DNA from 3 places in the Streptomyces sp. NPDC091376 genome. Region 3 is predicted to be linked to each of the others. Evidence: riboswitches for the same ligand, from Rfam matches in the RefSeq annotation. Region 3 holds a riboswitch; each other region holds the start of a gene.

The links. A riboswitch is a leader RNA that binds a small molecule or an ion and turns the genes downstream of it on or off. The one in region 3 is predicted to bind cobalamin.
Region 1: linked by a shared signal. The riboswitch ahead of cobN (cobaltochelatase subunit CobN) and the one ahead of ACIQMR_RS15855 (energy-coupling factor ABC transporter permease) in region 3 are both predicted to bind cobalamin.
Region 2: linked by a shared signal. The riboswitch ahead of metE (5-methyltetrahydropteroyltriglutamate--homocysteine S-methyltransferase) and the one ahead of ACIQMR_RS15855 (energy-coupling factor ABC transporter permease) in region 3 are both predicted to bind cobalamin.

What each region holds. Positions count from the first base shown of each region.
Region 1 is NZ_JBIVUF010000002.1:360,980-365,907, reverse strand. It holds gene ACIQMR_RS05980 (precorrin-2 C(20)-methyltransferase) at 1-872, opposite strand, end outside; gene ACIQMR_RS05975 (precorrin-8X methylmutase) at 869-1,510, opposite strand; gene ACIQMR_RS05970 (cobalamin biosynthesis protein CobG) at 1,507-2,835, opposite strand; cobalamin riboswitch at 2,869-3,004, shown strand; gene cobN (cobaltochelatase subunit CobN) at 3,041-4,928, shown strand, end outside.
Region 2 is NZ_JBIVUF010000026.1:35,221-40,148, reverse strand. It holds gene aceB (malate synthase A) at 1-1,074, shown strand, start outside; gene ACIQMR_RS34520 (3-hydroxybutyryl-CoA dehydrogenase) at 1,071-1,940, shown strand; cobalamin riboswitch at 2,203-2,424, shown strand; gene metE (5-methyltetrahydropteroyltriglutamate--homocysteine S-methyltransferase) at 2,593-4,911, shown strand.
Region 3 is NZ_JBIVUF010000006.1:338,227-343,154, forward strand. It holds gene dhaK (dihydroxyacetone kinase subunit DhaK) at 1-900, shown strand, start outside; gene dhaL (dihydroxyacetone kinase subunit DhaL) at 924-1,520, shown strand; gene ACIQMR_RS15850 (PTS-dependent dihydroxyacetone kinase phosphotransferase subunit DhaM) at 1,517-1,927, shown strand; cobalamin riboswitch at 1,944-2,165, shown strand; gene ACIQMR_RS15855 (energy-coupling factor ABC transporter permease) at 2,194-2,886, shown strand; gene ACIQMR_RS15860 (energy-coupling factor ABC transporter substrate-binding protein) at 2,883-3,248, shown strand; gene cbiQ (cobalt ECF transporter T component CbiQ) at 3,255-4,004, shown strand; gene ACIQMR_RS15870 (energy-coupling factor ABC transporter ATP-binding protein) at 4,001-4,837, shown strand.

The DNA of each region.
Region 1 (4,928 bases), on a different contig from region 3:
CGGTCGAGGTAGGTCGTGTAGCCCACCAGGTCGTCGGCGCCGGCCAGCGCGCCCCGCGTCTGCGGCGTCAGCCACAGCGGCCCGGCCGGGCCGGTGCCGACGACCACGACCTCGCCCCGGGGACGCGCGGCGGGAGGCACGGCGTCGACACGGCTCGGCAGCACCGCCACCGAGAAGTACGGCACCGACTCCGGGTCCACGTCCGCCAGCCGCTCCGTGCGCTCGCCGTCCATCGTGGCGCGCTCGACGTACCGCGCGTCCTCCAGCCGCCCTGCCCGGTCCAGCGCGCGCCGCACGGCGGGGAAGGTGCGCCCCAGCTTCATCACCACCGCGGAGTCGGTGGCGGCGAGACGGGCCGTCAGCTCCTCCTCGGGCAGTGTGCCCGGGATGATCGTCAGCACTTCCTCGGCCTCGCACAGCGGCTCCCCGAGCCGTGCGGCGGCCGCGCTCACCGAGGTGACCCCGGGGATCACCTCGGTCGGATAGCGATGGGCCAGCCGCTTGTGCATGTGCTGGTACGAGCCGTAGAAGAGCGGATCGCCCTCGGCGAGCACGGCCACGGTCCGCCCGGCGTCGAGGTGCGCCGCGAGCCGCTCCGCCGCCTCCTCGTAGAAGTCGTCGAGCGCGCCGCGGTACCCGCCGGGATGGTCGGTGGTCTCCACCGTGATCGGGTACATCAGCCGCTCCTCGATGTGGTCGGAGCGCAGGTGCTTCGCCACGATGGAACGCGCGATGGACCGGCCGTGGCGGGCACTGTGGTACGCCACCACGTCGGCCTCGGCGATGACTTCGACCGCCCGCAGAGTCATCAGGGACGGGTCGCCGGGACCCAGCCCGACTCCGTACAGTCGGCCGGCCTGCTGCGTGCTCACTCTGCCTCACTCGCTATCGCGTTGATCGCCGCCGCGGCCATGGCGCTGCCGCCGCGCCGCCCCCGTACCACCAGGTGCTCGATGCCGCCGCCGTGTCCGGCGAGGGCGTCCTTGGACTCGGCGGCGCCGATGAAGCCCACCGGGACGCCGATGACGGCCGCCGGGCGGGGCGCTCCCTCGCCGATCATCTCCAGGAGCCGGAAGAGAGCGGTGGGCGCGTTGCCGACGGCGACGACCGAGCCCTCCATCCGGTCGCGCCACAGTTCGAGGGCGGCGGCGCTGCGGGTCGTTCCGAGGTCCGCGGCGAGCGCGGGCACGGACGGGTCCGACAGCGTGCATATCACCTCGTTGTCGGCGGGCAGCCGCTTGCGGGTGACACCGCTCGCGACCATCTGCGCGTCGCAGAGGATCGGCGCACCGGCGCGCAGGGCCGCGCGGGCGCGGGCCACGACAGCGGGCGAGTACACGAGATCGCGGACGAGGTCGACCATGCCGCAGGCGTGGATCATCCGCACCGCGACCTGGCTGACGTCGGCGGGCAGCGCGGCGAGGTCGGCCTCGGCGCGGATCGTGGCGAAGGACTGGCGGTAGATCTCCGCGCCGTCCTTCTCGTAGTCGAACACTGTGGTCTCGCTCATTTCGTCGTACTCGTACGGTCCTGGGCCCGGGTGTCGGTCCGGTCGGCGGCAGAGGCAGGGGTCTGGGCGGAGGCGTGGGCGGAAGTGGAGGTGGTGCCGGAGAACGGCTCGGTGACGCGGTACGTGCCGTCGGCCGTGGCCACGACGTCCACGTAAGCGCCGTGGGGCCGGCCGCAGCGGCGCTCGCAGCCGGACCAGTACACCGGCGGACCGCCGTGGCGGGCAGCCGTGCCGGCCCGTACGCCGGCCGTCGCGTCGGCCCGTACGTCGGCCAGCGACCTGGCGCACCCGGGGCGGCCGGTGCAGGCGCCGACCCCGTACCAGGGGGAGCCGGCGTCCGTGACGAACCCCGCGTCGGCGAGCCGCCCGAGCCGGGCCCCGGCCACGTCCCGGCTGCCGAACCCGGGCACGACGACCCCGCGCCACGGGGTGAGCCGCACCTCGCCGCCCGGAGCGGGGAGAAGGTGCCGCAGTTGTGCGACGCCGAGCCGCCCGAGCGGCGCGGCCACGGAAAGGGACCAGCCGCCGGGCCCCTTCACGATCCCCGGCAGAGGTCCCGCCCGCACAGCCTCGACGGTGTCGCGGACGCGGGGCTCCGGGGGCCGGGCCTCCGCCGGGACGCCCGCTCGCTCCAGGTGCGCCCCCAGTGCCGGCTCCCGGTCCGCCGGCAGTTCCCGTACCCGCCACGCGCCCGTGTCCGACGCCGCTTCCAGGAAGGCGCCCGCAGCCGCCAACGCGGCCCGCGCCGCGTCGTCCGCGCGTACGCGGAAGGCGGCGGCGCCCACCCGTAGGACCGCCGAACCCTCCGCCTCTGCGAGCAAGGTCACATCCGCGCCGAGTCCCGCCACATCTCCCCGCCCGTCGTCCAGGGCGAACAGGAAACGGCCCGAGAGCCGCGCCGCCCGGCCGCTCGCGCACAGCAGCGCGTCCAGCTCCCGCGCCCACAACTGCACGTCGCCACAGCCGAGTCCGTCGAGTCCGGCCAGCGGCGAGGCCACGACATTGCGCACCCGCTCATGGGTGTCGGACGGCAACAGGCCGCACTCCCGCAGCAGCCCCGCGAGCTCCGCACCGCATCCCCCGGCGAGGCCGCGCAGTTCCACGTTCCCCCGGGACGTGATGCTGACCGCACCGTCGCCCAGTCGCTCCGCCGCATCGGCCAGCACCATGAGCTGACGCGCCGTCAGAAGTCCGGCGGGTACGCGGAGTCGGGCCAGTGGCCCGTCGTCCGCCGCGTGCAGCCGCAGCGCGCCGGGGCAGGCGTCACCTCGGTCCCGTATGCGAGGTTCGCCCGGGTCCGCCGGGGTTGTGGGTGTGGGCGGCATGGCCGCGAGCATACCCACGGCGCAGGCAGCCTCTACTATGCAGACGGCACAGGGTCCCAGGACCCTAGGGAGGAAGCCCGGTGAGAATCCGGCGCGGTCCCGCCACTGTGAACCGGGCCTCGACTTGGCGGCCGGGTGAGTCAGGAACTCCCGCCGACGACGACCACCCGGGGCGCGGAAACCCCGAGGAAGGCCTGCGCACGCGATGACGCACGCGACGACGCCCCCGGCGACGCCCACGATCCTGCTGCTGTCGACCTCCGACACGGACCTGCTCAGCGCCCGCGCGGCCGCGGGACCGGTTCCGTACCGCTTCGCGAACCCCTCCCGCCTCCGCCTCGACGAGCTGCCCGAGCTCCTCGAGGGCACCGCCCTCGTCGTCGTACGCCTCCTCGGCGGCATCCGCGCCTGGCAGGAGTGGATCGACGCCGTGCTCGCCCACGACCGGCCCGTCGTCGTGCTCACCGGCGAACAGGCTCCGGACGCCCAGCTGATGGAGGCCTCCACCGTCCCCATCGGCATCGCGGCCGAGGCGCACGCCTACCTCGCACACGGCGGCCCGGACAACCTGGAGCAGCTCGCCCGGTTCCTGTCCGACACGGTCCTGCTCACCGGCCACGGCTTCGAGCCCCCGGCTCCCGCCCCCACCTGGGGTCCCCTCGACCGCGTCCCGCGCGGCACGACCGGCCCCACGGTCGCCGTGCTCTACTACCGCGCCCACCACATGAGCGGCAACACCGCCTTCGTCGGCGCCCTCTGCGACGCCATCGAGGACGCGGGCGGCCAGGCCCTTCCCCTCTACGTCGCCTCGCTCCGCGCCCCCGAGCCCGAGCTGGTCGACCGGCTCGGCGGCGCCGACGCCGTCGTGACCACGGTCCTCGCCGCCGGCGGCACCAGGCCGGCCGAAGCACAGGCCGCCGAGATGGAGGTGACGGTGCGAAGCGCCGCCGTTCAGGGTGGTGATGGGCGACGGGCGGGCGACGAGGCATGGGACGCGGGCGCGCTCGCCGCGCTCGACGTGCCCGTGCTCCAGGCGCTGTGTCTGACCGGGTCGCGCAGCGCCTGGGAGGAGAGCGACGAGGGCCTGTCCCCGCTGGACGCCGCCAGCCAGGTCGCCGTGCCCGAGTTCGACGGGCGGCTGATCACCGTCCCGTTCTCCTTCAAGGAGATCGACGAGGACGGCCTCCCGGCCTATGTCGCCGACCCCGAGCGCGCGGCCCGCGTCGCCGGGATCGCGGTACGCCACGCCCGGCTCCGCCACATCCCGAACGCCGAGAAGCGCCTCGCGCTCGTCCTCTCCGCGTACCCGACGAAGCACTCCCGCATCGGCAACGCGGTCGGCCTCGACACCCCCGCGTCCGCCGTCACGCTGCTGCGCCGACTCCGCGACGAGGGCTACGACTTCGGCGCCGAGGAGATCCCCGGTCTGTCATCGGGCGACGGCGACGAGCTGATCCGCGCGCTCATCGAGGCGGGCGGCCACGACCAGGACTGGCTCACCGAGGAGCAGCTCGCCCGCAACCCGGTCCGCATCCCCGCCGCCGACTACCGGCGCTGGTACGCGACCCTGCCCGCGGAGCTGCGCGAGCACGTCGAGGAGCACTGGGGTCCCGCGCCCGGCGAGATGTTCCTGGACCGCTCCCGCAACCCCGAAGGCGACATCGTCCTGGCGGCCCTGCGCCGCGGGAACCTCCTGATCGTCATCCAGCCGCCGCGCGGCTTCGGCGAGAACCCGATCGCGATCTACCACGATCCCGACCTGCCGCCCTCGCACCACTACCTGGCCGCCTACCGCTGGATCGCGGCCGCCGCGTCGGACGGCGGCTTCGGCGCCGACGCGATGATCCACCTCGGCAAGCACGGCAACCTGGAGTGGCTGCCCGGCAAGAACGCCGGACTGTCCGCCGCCTGCGCGCCGGACGCCGCACTCGGTGATCTGCCGCTGGTCTACCCGTTCCTCGTCAACGACCCGGGCGAGGGCACCCAGGCCAAGCGCCGGGTGCACGCCACCCTCATCGACCATCTCGTCCCGCCGATGGCCCGCGCAGACTCCTACGGCGACATCGCGCGCCTGGAGCAACTGCTCGACGAGT
Region 2 (4,928 bases), on a different contig from region 3:
GAGGAACACCTGGAGTTCGACGGCCGGCCGGTGCCCGCCGCGCTCGTCGACTTCGGCCTGTACTTCTTCCACTGCGCGCAGCGGCAGATCGACGCCGGGTACGGCCCGTACTTCTACCTGCCCAAGCTGGAGAACCGCTACGAGGCCCGGCTGTGGAACGACGTCTTTCTCCTCGCCCAGGACCTGCTCGGCATCCCGCGCGGCACGATCCGCGCCACCGTCCTCATCGAGACGATCACCGCCGCGTTCGAGATGGAGGAGATCCTCTACGAACTGCGCGAACACAGCGCCGGGCTGAACGCCGGCCGCTGGGACTACCTCTTCAGCCTGATCAAGACGTTCGGCCACCGCACCGACTTCCTCCTCCCCGACCGCGCCCGGGTCACCATGACGGCCCCGTTCATGCGCGCCTACACCGAGCTGCTGGTCCGCACCTGCCACCGGCGCGGCGCGCACGCCATCGGCGGCATGGCCGCACAGGTCCCCGGCAAGGACCCGGACGCGAACGAGGCCGCGCTGGCCAAGGTGCGCCTCGACAAGGAGCGGGAGGCGGAGGACGGCTTCGACGGCTCATGGGTCGCCCACCCCGCCCTCGTCCCCACCTGCCGCGAGGTGTTCGACGGCGTCCTCAGCGACCGGCCCCACCAGATGGACCGCACCCGCGACGACGTGGAGGTGACTGCGGCCGACCTGCTGTCCGTGCGACGGATCAGCGGCCCGCCCACCGCGGACGGGGTGCGCACCAACATCGCCGTCGCCCTTCGGTACTACGCCGCCTGGCTGCGCGGTCAGGGCGCCGTCGCCATCAGCGGGCTGATGGAGGACGCCGCCACCGCTGAGATCGCCCGCGTGCAGATCTGGCAGTGGCTGCGCCACCGGGTCATCGACCGCGAGACGGTGACGGAGTTGCTCGACGACGAGATCACGGCGCTCGGCGCCGAGTACCCCTGGGCGCCCGTCGACGACATTCGCGCCCTCTTCGAACGGACCGCGATGACGGGCGAGTTGCCGCTGTTCTTCACCCCGGACGCCTACACCCGCCACCTCGTGCGCAGGCCGGAGGTGCAGGCGTGAACGCGGGCATCACGCGCGTCGGTGTCGTCGGCGGCGGGCAGATGGGGGCGGGGATCGCCGAGGTCTGCGCGAGGGCCGGGCTGGACACCGTGGTCTGCGAGGTGGACGCGGTCGCTGCCCGCGCCGCGAGGGACCGGATCGCCGCCTCCCTGGACCGCGCTGTCCGGCGCGGGAAGCTGGAGCGTGCGGCGGCGCAGGACGCCCTGGCCCGCACGGTCTTCACCGGCAGCCTGGACGATCTGGCCGACCGGCAGCTCGTCGTCGAGGCGGTCGTGGAGAACCCCGACGCCAAGACCGAGGTCTTCGTCGCACTCGACAAGATCGTGGAGGATCCGGCGGCGGTGCTGGCGACCAACACCTCCTCCCTTCCGGTCATGCGGCTGGGCATGGCGACGCATCGCGCCGACCGGGTGGTGGGACTGCACTTCTTCAATCCGGTGCCCGTGCTGCCGCTGGTGGAGGTCGTGACGTCCCTGCATACGTCGGCCGAGACGGTCGCCACGGTCGAGGAGTTCGCGACCTGTGCCCTCGGCAAGACCGTGATCCGCTCCCAGGACCGGGCCGGCTTCGTCGTCAACGCCCTGCTCGTCCCGTACCTGCTGTCCGCGATCCGCATGACGGAGTCGGGCTTCGCCTCCGCCTGCGACGTGGACGCCGGGATGGAGCTGGGCTGCGCCCATCCCATGGGACCACTGAAGCTGGCGGACCTGATCGGCCTGGACACGGTGGCCTCGATCGCGGAGTCGCTGTACGAGGAGTTCAAGGAGCCTCTGTACGCCCCTCCCCCACTGCTGCAGCGGATGGTGGAGGCGGGACTCCTCGGTCGCAAGTCCGGCCGCGGATTCCATACGTACGACCAGGGTTGAGCTGCGGGCACCGGGGCCGGGAGGGCCCTGGTGCGCCGGACTCGGCACCTTGGCCGGGCGCGGGTTGAGGGGCCGGCGTCCGGTAGCGGGGCGGGAAGCGCACGGAGGGCGCTTCCCGCCCCGGCGTGTTCCTCGCCTCACGTGCCTCGCCTCACGTGCCTCGCCTCACACGCCCCTCCTCGTCGTCCGCGTCGTCCGCGTCGTGCCTTTTCCCTTCGTCCGAATGACGGACACGGTGCCCTGCGGTGAGGTGCCGCCCCGTAGGCTGGCCGGTGCAGCTGGTTCGCCCCGTCCGCCAGGCGGGATGCGTCGTAAGAGGGAACCCGGTGGGAATCCGGGACTGCCCCGCAGCGGTGAGCGGGAACGACCGCCGTCATACGCACTGGGCCCGGTAAGGGGCTGGGAAGCGACGGCCAGTAGGTGTCCTCCGGCGAGGAGGACGTGCCCGCGAGTCCGAAGACCTGCCAACTGCCCGCGTGCGGACCGTTCCGTGCGTGGACATCCCGGTGACCTCGAGGGCGGGTCGGCGAACACACCAGACGGAACGACCGTGCTTTTGCCGCGCGGGGTCGTGGCCGTCCGGGTCCGTCACCCTTCGCGCTCTCGTCCCGTTCCCGGGATCTCAGGGATTCATCTCGCGAAGGAGATCTCCGTGACAACGAAGTCCGCAGCCGCGGCAGCACGGGCCACCGTGTACGGCTACCCCCGCCAGGGACACGACCGGGAGCTGAAGAAGGCCATCGAGGGCTACTGGAAGGGCCGCGTCAGCGCCGACGCCCTCCGGTCGGCCGCCGCCGAACTCCGGCGGAGCAACCGGCAGCAGCTCGCCGCCGCCGGCATCCACGAGGTGCCCACCGGCGACTTCTCGTACTACGACCACGTTCTCGACACCAGCGTGATGGTCGGCGCCGTCCCCGCCCGGCACCGCGACGCCGTCGCGGCCGACGCCCTGGACGGTTACTTCGCCATGGCCCGCGGCACCCAGGACGTGGCGCCGCTGGAGATGACCAAGTGGTTCGACACCAACTACCACTACCTGGTCCCCGAGCTGGGCCCCGACACCGTCTTCACGGCCGACTCCACGAAGCAGGTCGACGAGTTCAAGGAAGCTCTCGCCCAGGGCCTCACCGCCCGGCCCGTCCTCGTCGGCCCGGTCACCTACCTCCTGCTGGCCAAGCCCGCCCCCGGCGTCGCCGCGGACTTCGACCCGCTCACACTGCTCGACCGGCTGCTCCCCGTGTACGCCGAGGTGATCGCCGACCTGCGCGCGGCCGGCGCCGAGTGGGTGCAGCTCGACGAGCCCGCCCTCGTCCAGGACCGCTCCCCCGCCGAACTGAACGCCGCCGCCCGCGCCTACCGCGACCTCGGGGCGCTCACGGACCGGCCGAAGCTGCTGGTCGCCTCCTACTTCGACCGGCTCGGCGACGCCCTCCCCGTCCTCGCCAAGGCGCCCGTCGAGGGACTCGCGCTGGACTTCACCGAGGCGGCAGCCGCCAACCTCGACGACCTCGCCGCGGTCGGCGGGCTGCCCGGCAAGCGCCTGGTCGCGGGCGTCGTCAACGGACGCAACATCTGGGTGAACGACCTGAGCAGGTCGCTGGCGACACTCGGCACCCTGCTGGGGCTGGCCGACCGGGTCGACGTCTCCGCTTCCTGCTCGCTGCTGCACGTGCCGCTGGACGCCGCCGCGGAGCACGACATCGACCCGCAGATCCTGCGCTGGCTCGCCTTCGCCCGGCAGAAGACGGCGGAGACCGTCACCCTCGCCAAGGGCCTCGCCCAGGGCACGGACGCCATCGCGGGCGAACTCGCCGCGAACCGGGCCGACCTGGCCTCCCGCGCCGCGTCACCCATCACCCACGACCCGGCCGTGCGCTCCCGCGCCGCCGCCGTCACCGGTGCCGACGCCCGCCGCTCCCAGCCGTACGCCGAACGTGCCGCCGCCCAGCGCGCCCACCTCGGCCTGCCGCTGCTGCCGACCACGACCATCGGGTCGTTCCCGCAGACCACCGAACTGCGTACCGCACGCGCCGACCTGCGTGCCGGCCGCATCGACACCGCCGGGTACGAAGAGCGCATCAAGGCGGAGATCCAGGAGGTCATCTCCTTCCAGGAGAAGACCGGCATCGACGTCCTGGTGCACGGCGAGCCCGAGCGCAACGACATGGTGCAGTACTTCGCCGAGCAGCTCACCGGCTACCTCGCCACCCAACACGGCTGGGTCCAGTCCTACGGCACCCGTTACGTCCGCCCGCCGATCCTGGCCGGCGACATCTCGCGTCCCGAGCCGATGACGGTGCGCTGGACGGCGTACGCGCAGTCCCTCACGGCCCTTCCGGTCAAGGGCATGCTCACCGGGCCGGTCACCATGCTCGCCTGGTCCTTCGTCCGCGACGACCAGCCGCTCGGCGACACCGCACGGCAGGTCGCCCTCGCCCTGCGCGACGAGGTCGGCGACCTGGAGGCGGCGGGCACCTCCGTCATCCAGGTCGACGAACCCGCCCTGCGCGAGACACTGCCCCTGCGGGCGGCCGGCCGCGCCGCCTACCTCGACTGGGCGACCGAGGCGTTCCGGCTCACCACCGGCGGGGTACGTCCGGACACCCAGATCCACACCCACATGTGCTACGCCGAGTTCGGCGACATCGTCCAGGCCATCGACGACCTCGACGCCGACGTCATCAGCCTGGAGGCCGCCCGCTCCCACATGCAGGTCGCCCGGGAACTGGCCGCCCACGGCTACCCGCGCGAAGCCGGCCCCGGCGTGTACGACATCCACTCGCCCCGGGTTCCGGGCGCCGAGGAGGCCGCGGCGCTGCTGCGCACCGGGCTGGAGGCCATCCCGGCCGAACGGCTGTGGGTCAACCCCGACTGCGGGCTGAAGACCCGTGGCTGGCCCGAGACCCGCGCGTCGCTGGAGAACCTGGTCACGGCCGCCCGCACCGTGCGCCTGGAGATCGCCGGGTCCTGACCCGCCGACGGTCGTGC
Region 3 (4,928 bases):
AACAGGGTCGTCGTGCGGGCGGACGCGCCGGTCGCCGGCAAGGTGGCGCTGGTGTCGGGCGGCGGCTCGGGGCACGAGCCCCTGCACGGCGGGTTCGTCGGGCCCGGGATGCTCTCGGCGGCATGCCCCGGCGAGATCTTCACCTCACCCGTCCCGGATCAGATGGCGAGGGCGGCGGCCGCCGTGGACAGCGGGGCGGGGGTGCTGTTCATCGTCAAGAACTACACCGGCGACGTGCTGAACTTCGACATGGCCCAGGAGCTCGCCGAGGACGAGGGCGTCCAGATCGCCAAGGTGCTGGTGAACGACGACGTGGCGGTCACGGACAGTCTGTACACGGCGGGCAGGCGCGGGACGGGTGCGACGCTGTTCGTCGAGAAGATCGCGGGTGCGGCGGCCGAGGAGGGTGCACCGCTGGAACGGGTCGAGGCCCTCGCCCGCCGGGTCAACGAGCGCTCGCGGAGCTTCGGTGTGGCGCTGAGCGCGGTCACGACGCCGGCCAAGGGCTCGCCCACGTTCGACCTGCCGTCCGGCGAGCTGGAGTTGGGGATCGGTATCCATGGCGAGCCGGGCCGTGAGCGGCGGCCGATGATGACGTCGCGGGAGATCGCGGACTTCGCCGTGAACGCCGTCCTGGAGGACCTGGAGCCGTCCAGTCCGGTGCTGGCGCTGGTGAACGGGATGGGAGCGACACCGCTGCTGGAGCTGTACGGGTTCACCGCGGAGGTGCACCGGGTGCTGGCCGAGCGCGGCGTGCCGGTGGCGCGGACCCTGGTCGGGAACTACGTCACCTCGCTCGACATGGCCGGCTGCTCGGTGACGCTGTGCGAGGCGGACGAGGAACTGCTGCGGCTGTGGGACGCGCCCGTGTCGACGCCCGGACTGCGCTGGGGCCGCTGACCATGGGAAACGAAGGAGACATTGTGCTCGACACGGACTTCTTCCGCCGCTGGATGACGGCCGCCGCCGACGCCGTGGGCCGTGAGGCCGGCCGGCTGACCGAACTCGACTCCGCGATCGGGGACGCCGACCACGGCATCAACATGCAGCGCGGTTTCACCGCGGTGACGGCCGCTCTGGAGAAGGACGCGCCGGATACCCCGGGTGCCGTACTGATCCTGTCCGGGCGGCAGTTGATCTCGACGGTCGGCGGGGCCTCGGGCCCTCTGTACGGGACGCTGCTGCGGCGGGCCGGCAAGGCCCTGGGCGACGATCCCGAGGTGTCCCCGGCGCAGCTCGCCGAAGCGCTGCGGGCCGGGATCGCCGCGGTGGCCCAGCTCGGCGGCGCGAAGGCCGGGGACAAGACGATGCTGGACGCGCTGGAGCCGGCGGCCGCGGCGCTGGACGAGTCCTTCGCGGCCGCCCGGGCCGCCGCCGAGGAGGGCGCGCTCGCGACCGTGCCGATGTTGGCGCGCAAGGGCAGGGCGAGCTATCTGGGCGAGCGCAGCATCGGGCACCAGGACCCGGGGGCGACGTCCTCCGCGCTGCTGATCGCTGCGCTCGAGGAGGTGGCGCGGTGAGTGCGGCGGGTCAGGTCGGCATCGTCCTCGTGTCGCACAGCGCTCAGCTCGCCGCGTCCGTCGCCGAACTCGCGCGGGGCCTCGCCGGCGGCGCCCCTTCGGTGCCTCTCGCGCCCGCGGGCGGTCTGCCGGACGGTGGGCTCGGCACCAGTTCGGAGCTGATCGCCGCTGCGGCGCGGGAGGTCGACCGTGGCGCGGGAGTGGCCGTACTGGCGGATCTCGGCAGCGCCGTGCTGACGGTGAAGTCGCTGCTGGCCGAGGGCGACGAACTGCCGGAGGGGACCCGGCTCGTGGACGCGCCGTTCGTCGAGGGCGCGGTCGCCGCGGTGGTCACCGCGGCGGCGGGAGGCGCTCTGGACGAAGTGGAGGCGGCGGCCCAGGAAGCGTACTCGTATCACAAGGTCTGACGGCGCGCCTCCGTGCGCGGCTTGTGATGTACCTGGTCAAAGCACTAATGTCGCACCGCCTTGGTGAACGGGAAACCGGTGCGGTACCGGTGCGGCCCTCGCCACTGTGATCGGGAAGTCCGGCTCCATCCGCAAGGAAGCCACTGGACCGCCGTGGGAGACCGCGGCGTCCGGGAAGGCGGAGCCCGGGCGGATTGACCCGTCAGCCAGGAGACCGGCCAAGGCGCGTTGTCCATCCACGAGGTGTTGGAGAGGGTCTCCCGACCATGCACATAGCCGAGGGGTATCTGCCCCCGTTGCACGCGGCCGCCTGGGGCGCCGCGTCCGCCCCCTTCGTCATCCACGGCGTCCGGGCGCTCACCCGTGAGGTCAAGGCCCATCCCGAGTCGACTCTGCTGCTCGGCGCCTCCGGGGCCTTCACCTTCGTCCTTTCCGCGCTGAAGATCCCGTCCGTGACCGGGAGTTGCTCCCATCCGACCGGTACGGGACTGGGCGCGATCCTGTTCAGACCACCCATCATGGCGGTACTGGGCACGATCACCCTGCTGTTCCAGTCGCTGCTGCTGGCCCACGGCGGGCTCACCACACTCGGCGCCAACGCCTTCTCCATGGCGATCGTCGGGCCCTGGGCCGGGTACGCGGTGTACCGGCTGCTGCGGCGGTTCGAACTGCCGCTGATGGTGAGCGTGTTCTTCGGCGCGTTCGTCGCGGATCTGTCCACGTACTGCGTCACCAGTGTGCAACTGGCGCTGGCGTTCCCCGACCCGGGCAGCGGCTTCGCCGGCGCACTCGCCAAGTTCGGCGGCATCTTCGCGATCACCCAGATCCCGCTGGCGGTCAGCGAGGGTCTGCTCACCGTGCTGGTGATGCGTCTCCTCGTCCAGTCGAGCAAGGGTGAGCTGACCCGGCTCGGTGTGCTGCTCCAGGGTGGGAACAAGAAGGAGGCCGCGGTCCGATGAGCCGTAACGCGAAGATCAACACACTGCTGCTGGTGATCGTGGCCGCGCTGGCCGTGTTCCCCCTCGTGCTGGGACTGGGCGACCACAAGGAGGAGCCCTTCGCCGGCGCGGACGCCGAGGCGGAGACGGCGATCACCGAGATCGCGCCGGACTACGAGCCCTGGTTCTCCCCGTTGTACGAGCCCCCGTCCGGCGAGGTCGAGTCCGCGCTGTTCGCCCTGCAGGCGGCGCTCGGCGCGGGGGTCCTGGCCTACTACTTCGGGCTGCGCAAGGGCCGCCGTCAGGGCGAGGCCCGTGCCGCGGCGGCCGCTCCCGGGGACGCATCGCGGGCAGCCGTCCCCTCCGACGGTCCCGCTGCCTGATCACCGGTGCTGCCGATCGACGCGGCGGCGCACAGCAGTCGCTGGCGCCGCCGCCATCCCTGCGAGAAGGCGGCGCTGGGACTCGGGCTGACGTTCTGTGCGATCTCACTGCCGCCGTGGCCGGGTGCCGTGCTGGTCGCCGCCGCCGCGCTCGCCGTGCTGCTCGGCCCGGCGGGTGTGGCGCCGCGGCAGCTGTGGCGGGCGTGGCGCGTTCCGCTGGGCTTCTGCGTGACGGGTGCGGCGCCGCTGCTGTTCGCCGTCGGCGGGCCGGACGGCTTCGTGGCGTTCGCGCCGGGCGGCCCGGCGCACGCGGGCGAGCTTCTGTTGCGGACGTCGGCCGCCTCGCTCGGGGTGCTGCTGTTCGCGTTCACCACTCCCGTGTCCGACGTCCTGCCGCGGCTGGTACGGGCGGGTGTTCCGGCGCCGGTGGTCGATGTCGCGCTCGTCATGTACCGCATCAGCTTCCTGCTGCTGGACACGGTCCACCGGATCCGTGAGGCGCAGGCCGCCAGGCTCGGGCACACCTCCCGGGCGGCCACGTGGCGTTCCCTCGCCGGGCTCGGCGCCACCGCCTTCGTGCGGGCCTTCGACCGGGCCCAGCGGCTCCACACAGGGCTGGCCGGGCGCGGCTACGACGGGACGCTGCGCGTACTGGTGCCGCGGGCGACGGTGTCCGCGCGCTTCCTCGCGGCCACCGCCGGGCTGCTCGCCGGGATCGTCGCCCTCACCTTCGTCCTGGAAAGGTCGGTCCTGTGAACACATCGCCCGTGGTGGAGCTGGCCGGCGCGGGATTCGCGTACGCCGACGACCCACCGGTGCTCAGTGGCGTCGACTTTGCCGTGGCCGCCGGCCGGTCCCTGGCGCTGCTCGGCCGCAACGGCAGTGGCAAGACGACCCTCATGCGGCTGCTCAGCGGCGGTCTGCGGTGCGCCGAGGGCCGGCTGCTGCTGGACGGCGAGCCGATCACGTACGACCGCAAGGGGCTGACCCGGCTCCGGTCGACCGTGCAGCTGGTCGTGCAGGACCCGGACGATCAGCTGTTCGCCGCGTCGGTCGGGCAGGACGTGTCGTTCGGGCCGATGAACCTGGGCCTGCCGGAGCGGGAGGTACGGGCGCGGGTCGCCGAGGCACTGGAGGCGCTGGACATCGCCGCCCTGGAGGACCGGCCGACGCATCTCCTCTCCTACGGGCAGCGCAAGCGGGCGGCGATCGCGGGTGCCGTGGCGATGCGGCCCCGGGTGCTGGTCCTGGACGAGCCGACCGCGGGTCTCGATCCGCACGGCCAGGAGCGCCTCCTGGCCGTGCTCGGGCGGCTCGGCGAGGGTGGTACGACCGTGGTGATGGCCACGCACGACGTGGATCTGGCACTGCGGTGGGCCGACGACGCGGCCGTGCTGTCCCCCTCGGGGCTGCGGACGGGGCCGGTCGCCGGGCTGCTGGCCGACGGGGAACTGCTGGACGCGGCGCGGCTGCGGCGGCCGTGGGCGATGGCCGCGGCGGAGGTCCTGCGTGCGCACGGCCTGCTGGCCGCGGACGACCCGGGGCCTCGAACGGCCGAGGAGCTGGGCCGCTGGGCGGTGCCGGCGTAGCGCATCTCACCTCCACCCCGTTGTGCAACTTGTTGCACAACGGGGGGTCAGGCGTCTACAAAGAGGGTCGACGCTCGTTGCGCGAGGAGGA